2 regions of the Paenibacillus sp. CFBP13512 genome follow, and region 2 is predicted to be linked to the other one. Evidence: predicted binding sites of a transcription regulator. Region 2 holds the regulator's gene; the other holds the start of a gene.
What was found. Region 2 encodes LexA, which represses DNA repair genes until DNA is damaged. Its sites were predicted from a motif close to CGAACATATGTTCG; they were not measured.
Positions count from the first base shown of each region.

Region 1: a site for LexA is predicted at 8,150-8,163, ahead of addB (helicase-exonuclease AddAB subunit AddB). Genes of this name have one in related genera too.

Region 1 is NZ_QGAD01000001.1:457,734-467,947, forward strand. Features, by position in the region: gene PaeCFBP13512_RS02045 (exonuclease SbcCD subunit D) at 1-187, opposite strand, end outside; gene addA (helicase-exonuclease AddAB subunit AddA) at 368-4,537, opposite strand; gene addB (helicase-exonuclease AddAB subunit AddB) at 4,534-8,085, opposite strand; gene PaeCFBP13512_RS02060 (class I SAM-dependent rRNA methyltransferase) at 8,480-9,850, opposite strand; gene PaeCFBP13512_RS02065 (16S rRNA (uracil(1498)-N(3))-methyltransferase) at 9,896-10,214, opposite strand, start outside.
Region 2 is NZ_QGAD01000003.1:62,026-72,239, reverse strand. Features, by position in the region: gene metH (methionine synthase) at 1-1,858, opposite strand, end outside; gene PaeCFBP13512_RS04770 (cupin domain-containing protein) at 2,072-2,611, shown strand; gene PaeCFBP13512_RS04765 (HAD family hydrolase) at 2,702-3,496, opposite strand; gene PaeCFBP13512_RS04760 (hypothetical protein) at 3,596-4,117, opposite strand; gene PaeCFBP13512_RS04755 (DUF896 domain-containing protein) at 4,301-4,510, opposite strand; gene yneA (cell division suppressor protein YneA) at 4,719-5,279, opposite strand; gene lexA (transcriptional repressor LexA) at 5,546-6,172, shown strand; gene PaeCFBP13512_RS04740 (hypothetical protein) at 6,248-6,721, opposite strand; gene PaeCFBP13512_RS04735 (hypothetical protein) at 6,837-7,073, opposite strand; gene PaeCFBP13512_RS04730 (glycoside hydrolase family 127 protein) at 7,100-9,076, opposite strand; gene PaeCFBP13512_RS04725 (MFS transporter) at 9,138-10,214, opposite strand, start outside.

The DNA.
Region 1 (10,214 bases), on a different contig from region 2:
ATAATTGTTCTGCTACAGCAGGTGGATTCACAGAATCATAGACATCGCCTGCCATCAGAATAAGATCGGCTTGTTGATCATCTGCAATCTGAACCAATTCATCGACAAAAGCGATTTGTTCATCGAGACGACTTCTGCCTTCTAATGTTCGACCAAAATGCCAGTCAGCTGTATGTAAAATACGCATAGCTTTCTCCTTTTTAAGTGATGCTAGAATTGGGGTGTATATCGAATCAAAGGAAGTTTGTCATCTCATAGACTAGCTTCAAAATGCCATTAGTCTTATGGACAACAAACCACCTTTTTGGTTTACCATTTTAGATTGATGAATGAAAAAAAGTTAGGTTATTTAATATGTTAATCCTGTTTAGATTTCTATCGCTTCGTTAATGTCGAAGAAATACAACCATAATTGATCGACTTTCCAATGCAAAGAATCTTGAATCGCTTGCGCATACAGCTGAAGTTGAATACGATAACGATCTTTCAGCGCTTCTATACCTCCATGGGTATCTACTACACGATCGGTTTTGTAATCGACAATGATCCATCGATTATCAATCTGGAAAATGCAATCGACTATTCCCTGTGACAATATCTTATCACCGGCATCATTGATCGGAATACCATAACTAAAGGCTAATTCTCGTCTGATCTCTGTAGCTTGCAACATTTGTTGACCGAGCGGTGTTGCGAAAAAAGCAACGATCTCATTCGCATGTACGCTATCTGCTTGATCCTGACGTAGAATTTGGCGCTGAACCAGATCTGCTTTGGTCTGTTCAACTATCTTGACATCTACATATCCCTGATCTAAAGGCACTCGCTGCATGACAGTATGATATGCGGTTCCACGTTCTGCTCCGCTTAGACCACGTTGTTCCATAAATTTAGGACGTTGCAATTTGAGTGTACTTCCATCTGCTTGGTGATCGATAGCACCAGACAAAGTAGCTGATTGCTGAGAAGATACATCTGTTTGCAATCTATTCGATACAGGCTCAGCTGAAGAGGTCTGATCATCTGTCTGATTTTCCAGTAGTATACCTGCCCGCTGTAAAATAGTGCTCATCAAAAATGGATTAGCCCCTTTGACTTGTGGGACATCTATTATGGACTGATCTTGATGCTGATCGGTATAACGTCCAATCGTAACCCGTTGATCCAGAGATTCATTCATGCTATCTACAGCTGGAGATTCTTCTGAAACCAATTGTCGCTTGATTTCACTAATCGTTGTTTTGGCAGCAATATGAGTCGATAATTCATATGGATACTGCCATGACAGTCTTTGTTCGACTTCTTTCGCGTTCACAGACGTATCAATATCTTCAACAGCGAGATCATGATTATTTTCAAAATCAGTCACAGGCTGTACCTGTTCCCCATCTGCAATCTGTTGCAAAGCAATCCACTTGGGATCATGTTCGCGCAAAGCTGTTATCGATTGCTCGGTATCTTCTGTTTTCGATTGTAATTGACGACTATCCAGAATGGTAATGCTCCACGGTGTTGGATCATCCGCCAAGCAAGCTGAATAAGGCCCTGCCGCAATTTCGTTACGCTCACGGAATACAGAAGCCGCACGATGACGCATTAATGCTGGACCCACCCAATCAAGATACGTCCGACTTTTGGCTAATACATAATCAGGCAGTTGCAAATGATCAGAGTTCTGAACCTGACTCCATGCCGAGATTTTTTTGTCGATATCTTTGACTGTTCCGATCATAATCAGTTTGTCCCGAGGACGAGTTAATGCTACATAAAGGACACGCATTTCTTCTGCTAATAACTCTGTGGCTGTACGACGACGAATCGCCAAATTCGGTAATGTTGGATAACTCACACGTGTATCTTCATCTACAAATTTAGGGCCGAATCCTAATTCTTTGTGCATCAAAAAAGAAGTATTTAAATCTTGCATATTGAACATTTTGGACATGCCTGCTAGAAACACAACTGGAAACTCTAGACCTTTACTTTTATGAATAGTCATAATTCGAATCGCATTTTCTTGACCATCGACCGAAGCGGTAGCTCCTAGATCACCATCTGTATCTTGCAGACGGCGAATAAAACGCATAAACCGAAATAGTCCTCGTGAAGATGTAGACACTTCAAATCGGCGAGCACGATCATATAGTATTCGTAAATGATGTTGACGTTGCAATCCTCCAGGTAATCCAGCTAACCAATCGAGATAACCTGTGTCCCGGTAAATACGCCAGATCAGATCACCTAGCTCACCTTCTCGTGCTGCTAATCGCCATTGATTCAATTGCTTAAGAAAATGAAGTAACTTGTAACTCCATTCTTCCGGTTGTTCTTGCATATGTTCAGCCGCTAACATCATGGCTTGATAATACGAAGTATCTTTGCCAAATAAACGAATGGTCGCCAATTGATCTTCATTCAAACCAACAATCGGTGAACGCAGTACAGAAGCCAGTGGGATATCTTGTTGCGGATTATCAATTACAGCTAACAAAGATAGAATAATCTTTACTTCCACTGCTTCAAAAAATCCTTGATTCAATTCGCTATATGCAGGGATACCTTCACGTTGCAATTCCTCTAATATGAGTGGTGCCCATGCTGCGGTTGATCGTAGCAAAATAACCATATCGCGATATTCAGCCGGACGTAAACCATCGACCGATTTATCATAAATCATCAATGGTGTGCCATCAGGCTCTACCATTTCACGTACTCGTACAGCAATCGCTTGTGCTTCTAAGCGAGCAGATTCCATTTCCGAGACTTCGCTATTGCCATATCCCTCACTATCATTACTGTCATCTGTATTGTTGTAGTCAGCACTTGCTCCACTTCCTGCACGATCAATAATCCAACATTCCGGTGCATAGGCAGTTTCGTCACCCGGTGGATAAGTTGCACCGACTACTAATTCTGCTCGCTCATCGTATTCGATTTCTGCTACTGTTTTATTCATAATCTGTCTAAAAATCATATTAACAGCATCGACAACTTGATGACGGCTACGGAAGTTACGAGAAAGATCGATTCGTCGTCCTTCTCCTTCCCAATCGTCTTGATACTTCTCATATTTATCTAAAAACAGCCCCGGTTCTGCCAGACGAAAACGATAAATACTTTGCTTCACATCACCAACCATAAAGCGATTCCCTACCGTATCTCGTGAAATGAGCTGTACTAATTCTTCCTGTACAGAGTTAGTATCTTGATATTCATCGAGCATCACTTGATCAAATCGTTCACGATATTCCAAAGCAACTTGTGAAGGAATCACATGCTCAGGTGTAGAATCGGCATGACGTAATATATGAAGAGCGTAATGTTCTAGATCGGCAAAATCGACCCATCCTTTACGCTGTTTCTCCTGTTGATACTTTTGACTAAAACGAATTACTAATTCTGTTAATTCTTTCATCAATGGAAATGTTTCACGTAATTCTTGAGCAAACTCATCAGGAGTTCTACCGAAAAATAAATTTTTGATCTCAGCTAACGATTTTTTCGCATTTTCACGCAATTGTTTAACGGTTTCTTGTAATTGAGGATCGATTCCCTCTTTGCGTACTGCTTTTAATTTACCGAAAGCCGCGCTTTGGAAAACGGTATACAATTGCTCCCACGGCTGCACAGTCATTGCAGATTGAAGAGTATGAATCACTTCCAGATCATCTCGTAGACTATCTGCATAAGCTACAGGTCCACCCGGTAATAATGCTGTATCTATCGCTTGATGTAGCACCGCTTGAATACCTTCTAATGTCAAAGCAATATCAGTCATAATATTCTGTACCCATGACGTATTTTGCAATGAAGACCCATCGGTTACATCGAATTCAGCCGCTGTTCGCTCTAACCAGTATTCAGGCCATGGATGACTACGTGCAAAATGATAAAGGCGCTCTACCAACACCAAAGCGGCATCATCACTTCGCTCTCCACCGAACCAGTTCATTAAACGGTAAAATTGCTTATTATCACGCTCTTCTTCTTCGGTATACTTTTCTTCAAATAGTTCAGTTAACAATTCTTCCCGCAAAATATCACATTCATTAGCAGTCGCTATCCGAAACCCCGGATCTAGCGGAATCATCGAATAATAACGTTGAATAATTTCTAAACAAAAAGAATGTAGCGTCGTGATCGATGCTTGGCTTAACAAAGCCAATTGTTGACGCAAATGATCATCTTCCGGGCGACGCAATACTTCTTTGTCCAGAGCAGCACGTATACGTTGTCTCATTTCAGTTGCGGCTGCTTTGGTAAAGGTAGCTACTAACATCCGATCTACATCCATTGGATGAATAGGGTCGGTTACTTGACGAATAATACGCTCCACAAGAACAGCTGTTTTACCCGAACCTGCCGCTGCTGCAACCAGCATATTACCACCATCCAGAGAGATCGCTTTCCACTGATCATCGGTCCATGTACTCTGTTCAGGCTTAGGCATTTCATTTCTAACAGGCAAAGGTTGATCATGGTCTGCGAATAAATGATCTAGTGATTCATTATTGTCGTTATCGTTGTTATGGATCATGAAGGTGAATCTCCTTTCTGGTAGTCATGACGGTTTTGTAAAAGTTCCCATGTCTCGTTTTTGCCCGGTTTTTGCAGTAATTTATATTGATTATCTTTTAACGTTTCATCGAATTGGCAGACCGATTTGTAATCACAGTAATCACATGCTTTTTCTTGTTCTATACGATAAGGTGTAATCTGTGTTGTACCATCTGTGATCTGCGTCCCAATTTCTTGAGCCGTCTGACGCACATTACGAAGCAATTCTTGCCATTGCTCTCCTGTGGCTACTGCTGAACTGCTGTAAAATCCTCCATCTGCTTTGACAGCTACAGGAAGAATCGCAGAATATCCTTTATCCAGTTCTGTATCCATTTTGCCAATCACATCACGGTCTGCAAGAAGTAATCCTTTCATTTTGAAACGCTTGAGCATTTCTTGTTCGGATTGTTGCATACTTAGCCCGTTCCCTGCTTGTAGCATCGGATTATGCACATGGAAATAAAGAGCACCTGCCGGTTGTGCCGATTGACCTAATTGTTGTTCTGCATGAGTTAGCAATACATCCAGATACGTCAGCATTTGCAAAGCAAGTCCGTAATAGACTTCATGCAATTTGAGATCGGTTTGACTGGATTTGTAATCGATAATCCGTAGCAATAATGTATCATCACCTTCAGCGACATCTACCCGATCAATTCGTCCTACAATCTCCATCGTACATCCATTTTCAAGGGTAAAACGAAGCGGTGGCCATTGTCCATTCGGTCCAAATGCCAGCTCTAAATAAAGCGGCTCAAAATCTCCACGGCGTGCTTGCTCTCCTAACATAATCGAAGCACGACTCACAATCTCACGCAATTTACGTGAAATATAATTGTATCGTTTGGAACTGGAAAGAATCTGTCCTTGCAGACGTGGGATATGCTTATCTACAGCTTCATAAGCAATCTCTACACACTCTTCACGAGTCAATTCTCCCCATGCCCGTCCTTGCTCTTTCAGTGTAGTGGCAAGATCGGTTAATGAAGCATGGAATAACTGTCCAATATCAGGTGCTTTCAACCGATACTCTTGGCGTTCTCGCAATCGTAATCCACGGGAAGCAAAGTGAGCGAAAGGACAAGAAACAAACTGCTCCATGCCTGATACACTGGTACGTAACGTCTGCCCGTATAAATGCCGACTGGTTTCCGTTTCTAATAATTCGCCTGTATTTCTATAAAATAAAGATTGAACTAACATACTGATCTGCGGTCGCCATGCTTCACGTGCTGTATACCAATTCAATACATGCCACCATGAATCTGCAATCGTTGTTCCACGACTCCATTCCCGTAACTGTGCTATTACATGCGGTAACGTTGTAGTTGGTGTAGTCACATATCGCAAAGATTCTATATCATTAGATTGAGCAGATAATGGAGTAGTAGCAACTTGTTCTTGTAAAAAAGGAAATAATTTATGCACATTCGTAATCACTTCAGAAGGCAAAAGTCCTTTATCTTCATCATCTGTTAACGCATAACTAAGCCATAATTTGGAACTGGCTACCGTTAACGCATGATAGATCAAAAATTGCTCATTTAACAAAAGACGCTTATTCCCTGGAGACAGCTCTAAGCCACCTTCCAACATATTCGTTCGTTCTGGTTCACTCAAAATACCACTGTCTGGAAATAGTGAAGGCACAATCCCTTCATTCATGCCCAAAACGAATGCATATTTGATATCCATCGGACGAGTACGATCCATAGAACCGATCAATACCTGATCAATCGCTGGAGGCACAATCCCTAGGCGGATGCCGCTTAATCCTGTTTCCAGTAAGCCTGCAAAAGTTCCCAGATCTATAGCATCTTCTGCCATAATATCCACCATCTGATCCAGTAAATCGATAATTTCTCCATAGATCTGTATATGTTCACGCGCACGTAATGGATTGCCTTGCGCCGTGGCTGTTATACTCATATGTTCCAAATGCATCGCAATCTGACAATCTTCCAGTAGATGATACAGAGCGATACACATTTCTTTGGCATGTTTTGCTTTTTTGATTCGTTTTTCAAATCGGTACAATGGTTCCACTACTAACTGACGTGCTTGTTGCATGCGTTGTCCTTCAGCTAATTCACGTTCGCTAATTTCTTTAACTTCATCCCCCGCTTCGAGTGAAAGGCTAGGAATACCTTTCCACGGATGTCCATCTGTCCAACGTGATCCATGAATCCCAGAAGCCAACACCACATTTTCCAAACGATCAATATCTTCTGTAGTGACACGTCCATCATCTGGAAGTAATAGTCCTGTCTTGATACAGCGGAATACATCTTCATACCGCCAAAAATATTGCACAATATCCAGTGCTGAACGTATAAATTCTGCTAAAGGATGTTGTAAAATGCTACGTTTCTGATCGAGAAAATAGGGAATTTCATAGTCTTGTAGTAGTGGTGCAATAATATGTTCATAATCTGCTAATTGACGTACAAAAACCCCCATCTCTTGCCAGCGTGCACCTTCTTCGCGAGCCAAACGAATCATTTCGCGAAGCGCACTCTCCACTTCTGAACGACGATCAGAAGCAGCATACGTATGAATATCTTGACGTTCATTTACCTGCTTCACATACGGAGCTTGTTGCCAACGATGAGATGAACGATACGCATTTTCCAAATGAGCAAGCTGTGGACTGGATTGAAAACGAACAGGAACATCTATAGGATTCTCCGAAAGATTTTCAACATCTATAGTAAACGATTCATCAATCGCTGTAGCATACTGCTTTAACTTGATATACGTTGTAGCAGTCTGATGGAAAAGCTCTAGCTCATGAGGAGGCTCACCATCATAAGGACGATCCAATGTTAACGCAATCGTGACAGAATTGGCTTTTTGCAATAAAGCTGTAATAACAGCATATTCTTGTGGAGTAAAGCTATGAAACCCATCTATCCAGATATCGATATTATGCAGCACCTGTGATTCTGGAATCGCCAAAGCCAGATCTGTTAACGTATTTTCCCCATCTACATATAACCCTTGCAGATTCTGTTCAAAATCTTCATAAATACGTTGTAGATCATGTAATTTATCAATTAACAACGGTGAGCGCGCCGAAGTGGATAAACGGTCACTATATTCCGTTAACTGTTCTAATGTAATCGTATGACGCTTAAATTCATTATATAATTCGCTTAATTTGCCGATAAAACCAAACTGATCGCTAGATGTACCAAACATCCGTAGTTGCGATTGATGTCGCTGAATTAATCGATAAAGAAGCATTTTTTTACCTTCTTCACCGATCGGTGTTTTGGCACTGCCACCTACATCTTGAAGCACCCAATTAGCTAAACGTCGAAAACCGTACGTTTGTACACCTACATTTCCTTTCGATTGATTGGAACGAACAAGGGCATATTGAGCTTGAAAAGAACCCTGTTCAGGAACTAATAACAAGATAGGTGGGCCATCAGGTTGTTGTGTGATTTGATCAATAATTCGATTAGTAATAGTGGTCGTTTTGCCACTTCCAGAGCGACCTAATAAAAAATGCAATGGCATGTGAGTTCACCCTTATTTATTGTAGTATAGTCTTCACGATGCATAAAAATTGTTCCACAAGACAAGAACAAATGTTCTCTTTATTATAAAGGAATAGATGTAGATATGTAAATCCCCTCCGGTTCAACCGTACAGTGTGTACATGTTTCACAGAAGGGGATATTGTAGATCATTGCAAATGCAGTTATATATTCATCATTTGATACCGAAAAACATGAATTACAGAGCCTCAATATATCTACAATCTATAGTTTATTACACTCCAAAGCTTATATATTAACAACCGATATATAATATACAATTTCAGATAACATATAACTTTAGATTCAAAAACAAGAAATAGATTATTCAGCTCATGATATGACTTTTATAATAACGAACTTAACCTTATGATTTAAAATGTTTTGCTACGCACTTCAAAAATAGCGAATTTCAAATAATGCCCTTCTTCTACACCCAAAATTTGCGGATGATCTTTACCTGCTGCACGCCATTCAATGAGACGTAATACTTTACCCGCATCTTTAGCTGCATCTTGAATCGTCTCCAAAAATAGATCAGGACGCATATGATACGAACAACTAGCAGTGACTAGATAACCACCTTCATTTACAAGCTTCATTCCGTGTAAATTGATATCTTTATATCCACGAACAGCACCAGCTACAGCACTTTTCGTTTTGGCAAAAGCAGGCGGGTCCAAAATAACAACATCCCATGAACGTCCACCAGAAGCAGTCATCGGTTTGGACGTATCTTGTTTGCTATCTGTGCTACTACGTAATTGACGCTCATCTAATCCTTTAGCATTACGGCGCAAATAATCAAAAGCATCATCCACTACAAATTCAACACGATCTTCAAATCCATTTAAACGTACATTTTCTTTGGCACTTTCGATTGCGTGTGCTGAGATATCAAGGCAAGTTACTTTTTTGGCTCCATAATGACAAGCATGTAGCGTAAAGCTTCCTGTATGTGAAAAGCACTCTAACACATTAGCTCCATCCCAATAAGGGAAATCGACAATTTTACCATTGCGATTCATAGGCTTATGCGTCATATGCCCATCTACTTCAACTTCAGTCAGCTCAATTCCACTACGATCTCCCCAACCTAACATCAGTGGAGCAATTGAAGCACGATTTTCACGCTGATCGAAGAAATAACCTGTTTTTTGACCTTCTACAATATCCACTTCAATCAATAGACCATTTTCTGTAACCGTTACATGGCGAGGACATTCTCCATATAACACACCGGTGACTTCTTCTAGCCCTTCTAATTTGCGTACAGATACATCGCTACGCTCATAGATACCTAATGGCTGCATAACTTGTACCAATGCATCAATAATCGATTGACGACAAGCATCCATACCTAACGTCAATAACTGGACAACCAATACTTCTCCAAAGCGATCTACGATTAAGCCAGGTAAAAAGTCTGCTTCACCGTAGACTAGACGATATGCATTTTCTGTAGGCAAAAAACGATGACGATGCTTAAGACAACGAGTGAATCGCTCTACAAAAAAAGCAGTATCCATTTCTTCTAAAGGCTGATACGACACTACCCGCACTGTGATCTGAGAAGCTGGATTATAATATCCAGTTGCCAAAAAGCGCTTCTGATGCGTCAATACACTCACTAATTGCCCGGGAATAGGATCTCCTTCAACCGAAGCAATCTCATTTTGAAAAACCCACGGGTGAGCTTGTTCTAATCTTTTTTTACGCTTGGGTTGCAATATAACACTTGCCAATAGTATTCCACTCCTTCTTCTATACCTGTTTATTGTTTAAGCTCTTTATACGTTGTTAGCGCTCATTTCGCCTGTTTCATACATGATACAGGCTAGTGCTGTCATGGCAGCGGTCTCTGTACGTAAGATACGTCTTCCTAGACCTGTAGCTACTGCACCATTTGCTTCGGCTGCTGCTACTTCTTGCTCGCTGAATCCACCTTCAGGTCCGACAACAATCATGACACGAGTCACTTGATTAGAAGCATGATGATGATCTGCTGTTAACGATTGTACAAAAGGTTGAACCACATCACGAAGTTGATGCCCGTTCTCTTTCTCATAACAAAAACAGATCAAATCGTAATCTGCAAATTGCTTCAAT
Region 2 (10,214 bases):
CGAGAACTTTCTTTTCTACCTTCTTATTCCGAAAAGCAGCAACAAATTCAGCCAGTGTTGCATCATTGGTATTGTAAAGTAATTCTTCTGCAAGATGACGCTCATGATCAGGAATAGAAGCATACCGCTCTAATTTCTCCGTATTCACAATCGCATAATCTAATCCTGCTTTGGTACATTCATATAAAAATACAGAATTCAATACTTCCCGTCCTGCTTCAGGTAATCCGAACGATATATTACTGATACCTAGAATCGTATGACAGCCTGGAACCTGTTGCTTAATTAAGCGAATCCCATCAATCGTTTCTTTAGCAGAGCCGATATATTGTTCGTCTCCTGTACCCACTGGAAAAACAAGCGGATCGAAAATTAAATCTTCTGTTTTGAGCCCATATTTATCAACAAGCAATTGTTGTGAACGCTTAGCCACTTCTAATTTGTCTTGCGCGGTTATTGCCTGTCCTCGTTCGTCAATTGTACCTACCACTACAGCAGCACCGTATTTATGAATCAGTGGTGTGACATCTTCGAACTTTTCTTCACCATCTTCTAAATTGATCGAATTGATAATCGCTTTACCTTGCGAATAACGAAGAGCAATATCAATCACCGCAACATCGGTTGTATCGATCATTAATGGAGCTTTTACTTTTTTGACAACCAAATCTAAAAATTTCTCCATATCATAGGTTTCATCTCGATCGGGATCCTGTACACAAATATCTATCACTTGTGCACCATTTTTAACTTGAGCACGAGCAATCTCAGAAGCTTCTTCGTATTTGCCTTCTACAATCAGTCGTTTGAACTTACGTGACCCCAGCACATTGGTACGCTCACCAACCATATAAGGACGATTATCTTGTTCAATATAAACAGGTTCGATTCCAGATAAAGCAGGAGGATGTGTACCGATCATAGGACGAGGTGGATACTGGGATAATAATTCATCCATCACTCGAATATGTTCTGGTGTTGTTCCGCAACAGCCACCTGCGATATTGAGCCAACCTTGTTCAGCAAAAGCTGCCATTTTGCGTCCTAGTGATTCTGGAGATTCATGATAATTCCCATTTTCATCCGGCAAACCCGCATTAGGATAACAACTTACTGCGGCTCCTGCAATTTCAGATAAAGAACGAATATGATCACGCATAAATTCAGGCCCTGTCGCACAATTTAGCCCTACTGAAATCGGATTCAAATGTTCTAAAGAAATATAAAAAGATTCTATATTCTGTCCGGCAAGTGTCGTACCCATGGGCTCAATTGTACCGGATATCATTAGAGGGAGATGAATACCGGTCTGTTCAAACGCATTACGGATACCGATACTCCCTGCTTTCACGTTCAATGTATCTTGCGAGGTTTCTAATAGAAGTACATCTGAACCGCCTTCTATCAAAGCAACAGCCTGTTCCTGATAACTATCCACCAGCTCATCAAAAGTCACTCCGCCAGTAACCGATAATGTTTTGGTAGTGGGCCCCATAGCGCCTACAACATAGCGTGGGCGTTCAGCAGTGCTGTATTTATCAACAGCAGCTTTGGCAAGCTTTACTGCTGCTAGATTCAATTCTCGTGCTTGATCCTGAATATCATATTCAGCTAAAACGACTGATGTTGCACCAAATGTATTCGTTTCGATCAAATCTGCACCTGCAGCTAAATATTGTTCATGGATTTCTTGAATAACATCGGGACGTGTTAAAACCAATATTTCATTACAACCGTCCAGATCATCGCTCCCAAAATCATCAGCTGTTAGATCTCTTTGTTGAATCATAGTACCCATAGCGCCATCCAAAATCAGAATACGCTGTTCAAGTCTTTCTTGTAGGTCAGGCTTCTTCATCTATTCGATCCTCCCCGCAAAACGTTAGGCTTTAGTTTAACAGAAACCTTTTAACTAGAAAAGAATCTTATTTGTCATGTATCGATATAGTATGCTTATAATGAGAGGGAACAACTTTATCTACACACAGGATGAAGTTTCTATGAAAGTATCGACAAAAAATGCTTTTTCTTTTATAATACAACATAAAAACATTGAAAGAAGGGTAATCCGATGGCTGAAATCAGAATTAGAAATACCAACGAACGAATTGCTGGAGATGACAAGGTTCTGGAGTTTTTGAACAAACATGAAGTGGTATATGAAAAATGGGATGCTTCCAAATTAGCTCCTGAATTGCAAGATAACTTCACTTTAACAGATGAGCAAAAACAAGCGGTTTTGGATACGTATGCTGAAGAAATCAAAGACCTTTCAGCACGTCGTGGTTACCGTACTTGGGACGTGATTACATTATCTGAGTCTACACCTGATCTTGAAGCAAAGTTAGCTAAATTCGAAGAGATTCATACACATACAGAAGATGAAATTCGTGCGATCGTATCGGGGAACGGTATTTTTATTATCAAAAGCCCTGAGCATGGATATTTCGATGTTGAGTTAGAACCAGGCGATGTTATTTCTGTACCTGAGAATACACCTCACTTCTTTACACTTGTTGACAATCGTAAAATTGTAGCTGTTCGTTTGTTTGTCGAAACAGACGGTTGGATTGCTGTTCCGTTTGAAGATAGCTCTTTCCAAAAAGCATAAGTATACACATACAAAATCCCTTACCGCTTTGATCGGGTAAGGGATTTTTGTGATGTGTTTGATACTATTGGTACGTAACCGATCAGTCTATTACACCAACTGAGCTGTAATCTGATGGATCTCAGTTAAGCTTTTAATTTCATAATCAGGCTTGATCTCACTATCATTGACTTTACCATTACGATTCACCCAGACAGACTTAATACCTGCTGCAAGTGCGCCTTTGATATCTGTAGTAAGCTTATCCCCGATCATCAGTGCATGCTCAGGTTGTACTTCCAACAAACCAAGCGCATGCTCAAAGATCTCAGCATTCGGTTTCCCTTTGCCAAATGCACCCGATACAACCACCTGATCAAAATAAGGAGCTAATTTGGGCACACCGTCTAACTTTTCTTGTTGCAAAGCAGGGCAACCGTTGGTCAGTAACAATAGCTTCACTTTACCTTGTAATTCATCCAAAATCTGAAATGTTTCTTCATAGATATGAGGACGGTTACGTCGTTCTTGAACGAATCGATCAGACAGTTGTAGTGCCAAAGCTTCATCTTCGATCCCCATTGCACTTAGACCGTTACGCCATGATTCTTTGCGATAAGTCGGTGCAATTGCTTGCAATTGACGGAATTCTGGTTGTTCACCTGCGGAAAATTGAGCCCACAAGCCTTCAAACGGATTAATTCCTATCCATTGTGTAAATGGAAAAGTCTCATAGGATTCATAAAGTGCTCTTGCTTCTCTACGTACAGCTTCTTCCAAAGCGATAGGATCTACCCCTGTCGCTTCCTGAGCCACACGGCAAGTCTCTGCAAAAGCTTCTTCTATACTGCGTTCATCCCATAATAACGTATCATCTAGATCAAACAACACGGCTTCAATACTCACTGCCTGTACCTCCTCAACGATAATGATTACTTTGACTATACTAGAACTAGAATGCTTGCTCAGATATAGATGCTATATGCCAATCATTCTCCAAAAAGCTTACGCTTTTTCTTGAATCGTAATTTTGTGTTGTGCTGCAAATGTACGCAAATGCTCGCTCATTGCATCTGTATCATAACGGTTTAGAGTACGAGAGAATACCCAGCTTCCACCTTTGGAGCTATGTTCAATAACAACATATCCTTTTTGAAGACGGATACTTTTCACTTGAGATGAAGAAATCAGACGATCACGATTAAATTTGGTTGTAATCAGTGAATCTCTACCAATTTTCAAGTACGGTTTGCGGAAATAAAGCATAACACCCAGTAAGATATACAATGCGACAGTAATGATAAAGATCGCACTAAATCCATCAGCTGTTGGATACATAATACCCATAACAGCATAAATAATTCCCAATATCACTAGAGCAGCTGGAAAAACAATATTTCTTCCTTTATATGCCGTATATTCGGAAATACTGGTTTTGCCACCGATAGAAGTCTGACCTTGTTTTCTACGTGTAGCATTGACTTGCTTTGAGTTACGTCGAACTTGCCTTTCCCAGGAACGGGACATACTTTGTTTCCCCCTAATAGATAATGTAAGCCTTACAATAAAAGCAGAAGACTTCCTTCTATCTTATCATGCCAGAACAAGCCCCAAATTTCTATAGCAAAATAGGATGCTCTGTTCTAGATCGGCCAGAGCACCCTTATTATCGTTCATTTTTCTTTTGTGGATTGAAGCTATTATATGTTCTTATTTCTGACTATTTTTGGTGTTATCCGATGATTCAGTATCTTCTACAAATTCAATTGTATCTAATTGTTGACGGAAATTACTGCGAATATTATTCAAATAAACAGCACGTAATTCATCACGTTCTATCGTTTCTTCTGCTGTAAGACCTGAACTTTTCTTTTTACGAGCTAATTCATTGATGCGTGTAATCAGTGTATCGATATCCATAATTAACCTCCATGTGATCGGTGTGCTTTTTGCCCCACTAACTTTGACATGTAAAAAAAAGCTTGTCAAGATCTATAGATCTCAACAAACTTTGACGATATTGATCGTTCGATCACAATATTCCTAACCGGATGACATTATCCCATACACAAACTACCTGCGATACATGTATCCATAAGTCATGTATATTTAAGTTCAGTATAGTGTATTAATCGTAAGGAATAACCAACACATCTCCTGCTTGGATTTCGCTTGAATCCAATTGATTCTCACTACGAATCTGAGCAATATAATCTCGCGTATCTGTCTGTACAGATTTGTATTCTTTCGCAATACTCCATAGACTGTCTCCTGCATGTACCACTACTTTTTGTGTAGGGCCTTCTACCTTGTCTGCAACTACGAAATTATGAATGACTCCACCGTATAACAATACGCCTGCAAAAACAAAACATACCATCAAACGTCCGCCTGATTTCCATTTTACTTTTTGCGCTGTGCTTTGGATAAGATGAAGTGTTTTTTGACGTAACGTCTTTTTGCCTTTTGGTTGAATCGGCTTGCGGATCTTCTGTACGGTAGGTACGTAAGTCCACTCATCCACAACTACATCTTTGTCCGCCCGTGTAGCATGAATAGCTTCTTGTTGTGCTTGCTTTTCCGAATAACCTGTTGATGTATGATGTATATCTGATCCTGATGTATCAATCTGTTGTTCATCCTCTTCAGACTGATTGTGGATGCTACGATATGTAGTATATTTTAACATTTTCATCACGCTCCAAACATTTGTTCTTGTTTTCTCAAATTCACTATAACACGAACATATGTTTTACTCAATAGTTTTTTACGAACTTTCGTTCGTGTTTTTTATCGCAACTTTTGGACTATAGATAATGCTATTTAGATGATGAATAGACTACGAAAATAAGCAAATAACAAATAAATATACAAATTTTAGAACTTATGTTTGTACGAACGGTAGTTCTATGTTATAATTTTGCCAAACGTTACTAGCATTGGGGTTGATAAGGTATGTCAAAAGTTTCAAGTCGCCAACAGGCCATTTTGGAATTTATCCGAAATGAAGTCAAACTTAAAGGTTACCCGCCATCTGTACGTGAAATTGGTGAAGCTGTAGGTCTTGCTTCTAGTTCTACTGTACATGGTCATCTGGATCGTTTGGAGAAAAAAGGACTGATTCGACGCGACCCGACCAAACCTCGTGCCATCGAGTTGTTGGGTCAAGAAGAGTCTGAAAGTAATATTCTTTTCGCTCAAACGGTATCTCGTGTTCCTATTATTGGAAAAGTAACCGCCGGTGTTCCGATTACAGCTACAGAACATATTGAAGATTACTTCCCTCTACCACAGAATTTTACAGGTGAAGGACAAGTATTTATGCTTTCTGTAGTTGGAGACAGTATGATTGAAGCAGGAATTTATAATGGTGATTACGTGATCGTACGTCAACAACAAACCGCTGATAATGGCGATATTGTTGTCGCTATGACAGAAGACGATGAAGCAACGGTCAAAACTTTTTATAAAGAAAAAGACCATATTCGTCTACAACCTGAAAATCCTATGTATCAGCCACTACGTCTGACGCATGTTACGATTTTGGGTAAAGTTGTAGGTTTGTTCCGTAATCTGCACTAAATCATATGTATCATAAGAAAAGACCACTATCTTAATCGATAGTGGTCTTTTTTGTAGTTTATTACTATTACATATTTATTGTATATATTTCCATAGAGCTGTTTTAATAACATCTTCAGCTTCGATCTCACTAAAAGGAACATCTACTTCTTTTCCATTCTGCTCCATTTTATACATCCACACAGGATGATCGATTGGATTTAAATATAATGATTCTACAGCAAGTTGAGGTTTTCCTGGATTGTGTGAGCAACTATATTCTATATAAGCTTCTCCATGATAGTGCTCAGTCAGATTTTTTTTAACAGCATTGATCGTAATAACAACGAGAGCGATTGTAATGACTAATTGAGTTCCATCTTTTTTTTGAACACTACAATCTTCTTTGAAATTTTCTTGGATCTCTTCTAAAATCGTAGAAAACTTCATCCATAAATCTTCGCAGTGTTCTAAAAAATGTTCGTGGATTTCTAAAGAATAGGTATGAGCTTTTTCCTTCTCTACTTTCTCTTCTCGCGCACGTATTGCCGCAGACTCAATCCAACCCATAACCTCACCTCTCTCATAAGTTAAATTACCCTTTCATCATAACCTAATCTGAGAGAATGAATACCTTTTATTTCCTCTTACTATTATATTTTTTCAACTAATATCTTGTTCTACCTTATCCAAAAAGCTTAGTATCCATTAATTTAGCTAATAATGCTTTGAAATCTTTACTTTCTGCTTTTTCTGCTAATTGAGATTCTAATATATTGAATTTTTCTGCTACAAAATAAGCATTCAAAAATACGCTCAGATGATCTTTGGCAATCGCTTCTGCATTCTCTTTATCTGATGAATAACTTGAAATCACAGTGTATGCAAATTTTTGGGGATCAATTTTCATTTTGGATTTCATTGTGTATTCTCCTTTCTGAATGTTTATTAAGCTTTATTAAGCCATACACGCATTTCGCCTATTTGTCGGTTCGCCCAGCAGTAATAAGGAATTAGACGTAACGCTGTAGACGTATACGTTTGAGGAGCTTTAGAAGCATATAATACATCTTCCCACTCTGGTTCTATATTTCTTTTTCGAGCTTCTACTTTAATCGTGCCTACTCCACCTAATAATTGTTCATCAAATTCATACTCATATGTCTGATCTTGCGTTAACTGAACCAAATGCAAATGCTCTCCATTATCAACCTCTTCTGCACAATATATAAATGGCCCTCGACCTATAGCAACTTTGCCTATATCCGCCCGTACTAATGGATGAGCGGTATATTCTTTAATCTCCATCGGTAACTTCAATTCTAGCTTGTCATTACTATGCCAGATTCGATCAATGTGTATATATCCGTTGATGGGGTCTGCATCTATAGGATTACCATTTAACAATAAAGAATAATGTTCAGCCCAGTATGGCAATCTAATGGCTAATGTAAACGAAGTGGATTGCTTCATCTGTGTGACTATAGAAACATCACCTTCCCATGGCAAATTAGTAATTTGCTCCAATTGCACAGGATGATCATTGATCTCTAACTCTGTTGTATGGGTCATAAATAAATGAGTGTATATCGTATTTGTGTCTGCTTGAACAGTATAAATATATTTGTGAAGTGATGTTAATAAGCGAGCTAGATTCGGCGGACAACAAGCACAACCGAACCATTCTGGTCTTGTAAATTTCACATGACTTTTCCCCGGATCATGACGGCTACTTTCTGGATGCACTTCTAGCGGATTGACATAAAAGAAATGCTTACCATCCAGCGCCATACCACCAATAGCAGTATTGTATAAGGCACGTTCTAGCACATCTGCATATTCAGATCTCGCTTCATTTTTGAGCATATTAAAGGCAAAAAAGATTAATCCGATCGAAGCACAAGTCTCACAATACATCGTATCATTAGGTAAATCATAATCGAGTGTAAATGCTTCTCCATCTACTGTTGATCCTATTCCTCCTGTAATATACATGCGTTTGTTGATTATATTTTTCCAAAGACGACGACAAGCTTCTAACATCGCGTTATCCCCTGCTAATAAAGCAACATCTGCCATAGCAGTACACATATAGACTAATCTTACGGCATGACCTTCTGCGGTCTGCTGTTCTAAAATAGGTTGATGTGCTTGATAGTACTCCAAAGGACGATGATTCATACCTTCAATTACAGCTTTGTGACCATTATCTGCTGCTTGTTGTCTGGCAAAAAATGTTGTATCCGTTCCACGCTCATACAGAAAATAACGGCTAAGCTCCAGATAACGTTGCTCTCCAGTCAATGAATACAGTTTGGTTAATGCTAGCTCTATTTCTTCATGACCATCATAGCCTTGAATCTGGTGTTCTTCTTTGCCAAAATGAACATCTATACAGTCTGCTAATCGACAAGCGATCGTTAATGCTTTTTCATTGTGAGTCGATTCATAATAAGCAACAGCTGCTTCAATAAAATGACCTGCACAATACAATTCATGACTTTCTGCTAATTTTTTAAATCTACGCTCTGGTTCTTCGATTGAGAAATACGTATTGAGGTATCCATCTTCCTCTTGTGCTAAAGCAATCAGATCTATCACGCCATCTGCTAATTCTTGTAACTCTGTATCCGCATGAATCGATAAAGAGTAAGCAACCGCTTCAAGCCATTTGTACACATCACTATCTTGGAAAACCCAACCATAATGATTACCCTGCTTCAATCCAGCAGCAATTTTGAAATTCTCTATTGCATGACTTTTTTCAGAAGGAATACTATTATCGTTTCTTTCTTTTTCAATCGTAATATTCGCATTATCGTTCAATACATTCCATTGATAAGGAATCATTTCTGTACGTACAAGTTCTCGATAATGAGCCCAGAATGGATCAGTAATCGTAAGTGATTTTAATTGTAAAGACATCGTATGTCTCCTCTCATGTTGTACATTATTGATAGTGATCGACCTATCCATCATTTTGTATTTAAGTATTAGTATGATGTTCTTTAATTAATAATTGTCTGCGGATATAACCTTCATTTTTTTCAAAGCGTCGGTAAAATAACATCGGAATAATACCTAAAGCAAATACGATAGCGGGTAACCAGATAAAGACGAACTGAATACCGGATAATGATTGTGTACTTTGAGCAACATTCGGTACATACCCAAACGAGGACATAAATTGTGTAGGAATAAATCCACCTAGCCCTGAGCCAGCTTTGATACAAAAAGCACTACCTATCGCTGTCAATATGCCACTTCCACGTAGACCTGATTTCCACTCGCCATAATCTACTGTGTCTGACAACATAGCAAACGGCATAGAACAAGCAATTCCTGAACCTATACAAGCTACAATCCAGCCTACAATCAATATGCTAATATGATCCCCTGCAAAAAAGAGAACCACTTGTCCGCAGACTGCTAATATAAATCCAAAAATCATCGTTGAATATTTATTCGAAACCTTTACAATAAACGGAATCATAATCATACCAATCACTTGAATAATCGAAATTCCGTTGATCAAAGGAACCAAATCTTTATGACCAATATTGTATTCAAAATAATAAACCAGTGTAGATGTACGAATCGTTAATGCAATCCAAAACAATAGATTAGCAATCACTAAAATAATCCATGGCCAGTTGCCTTTCATTGCTTTAAAGCTTGATTTGAAAGGAATCGTTTTGATTTTTTCCGTATTTATTTCTTTGAGATCCGCAAAAGCGATCAAAAACATAATAATAGAAACGATTCCAAATACACACAGCGTCCAAAAAAACCCTTTCTGATCATTACCTGCTCCGAAAAAAGCCACTAACGGTAAAGTAAATGTTACGGCTGCAAAGTTACCTACATTTCCGCCCACCATTCGAAACGAATTCAAAACAACTCGTTCATCTGGATTTCTACTTAAGTTAGGCAAAATAGAAGTGATCGGCGTTGAAATTCCGGTATAGGCTATCCCTGCTAAAATATAAGTGACTGCCGCATAGATCACTTTCGATGTTCCATCCAGATTAGGCGTTGTAAACGTCAATATGGTAAACACAGC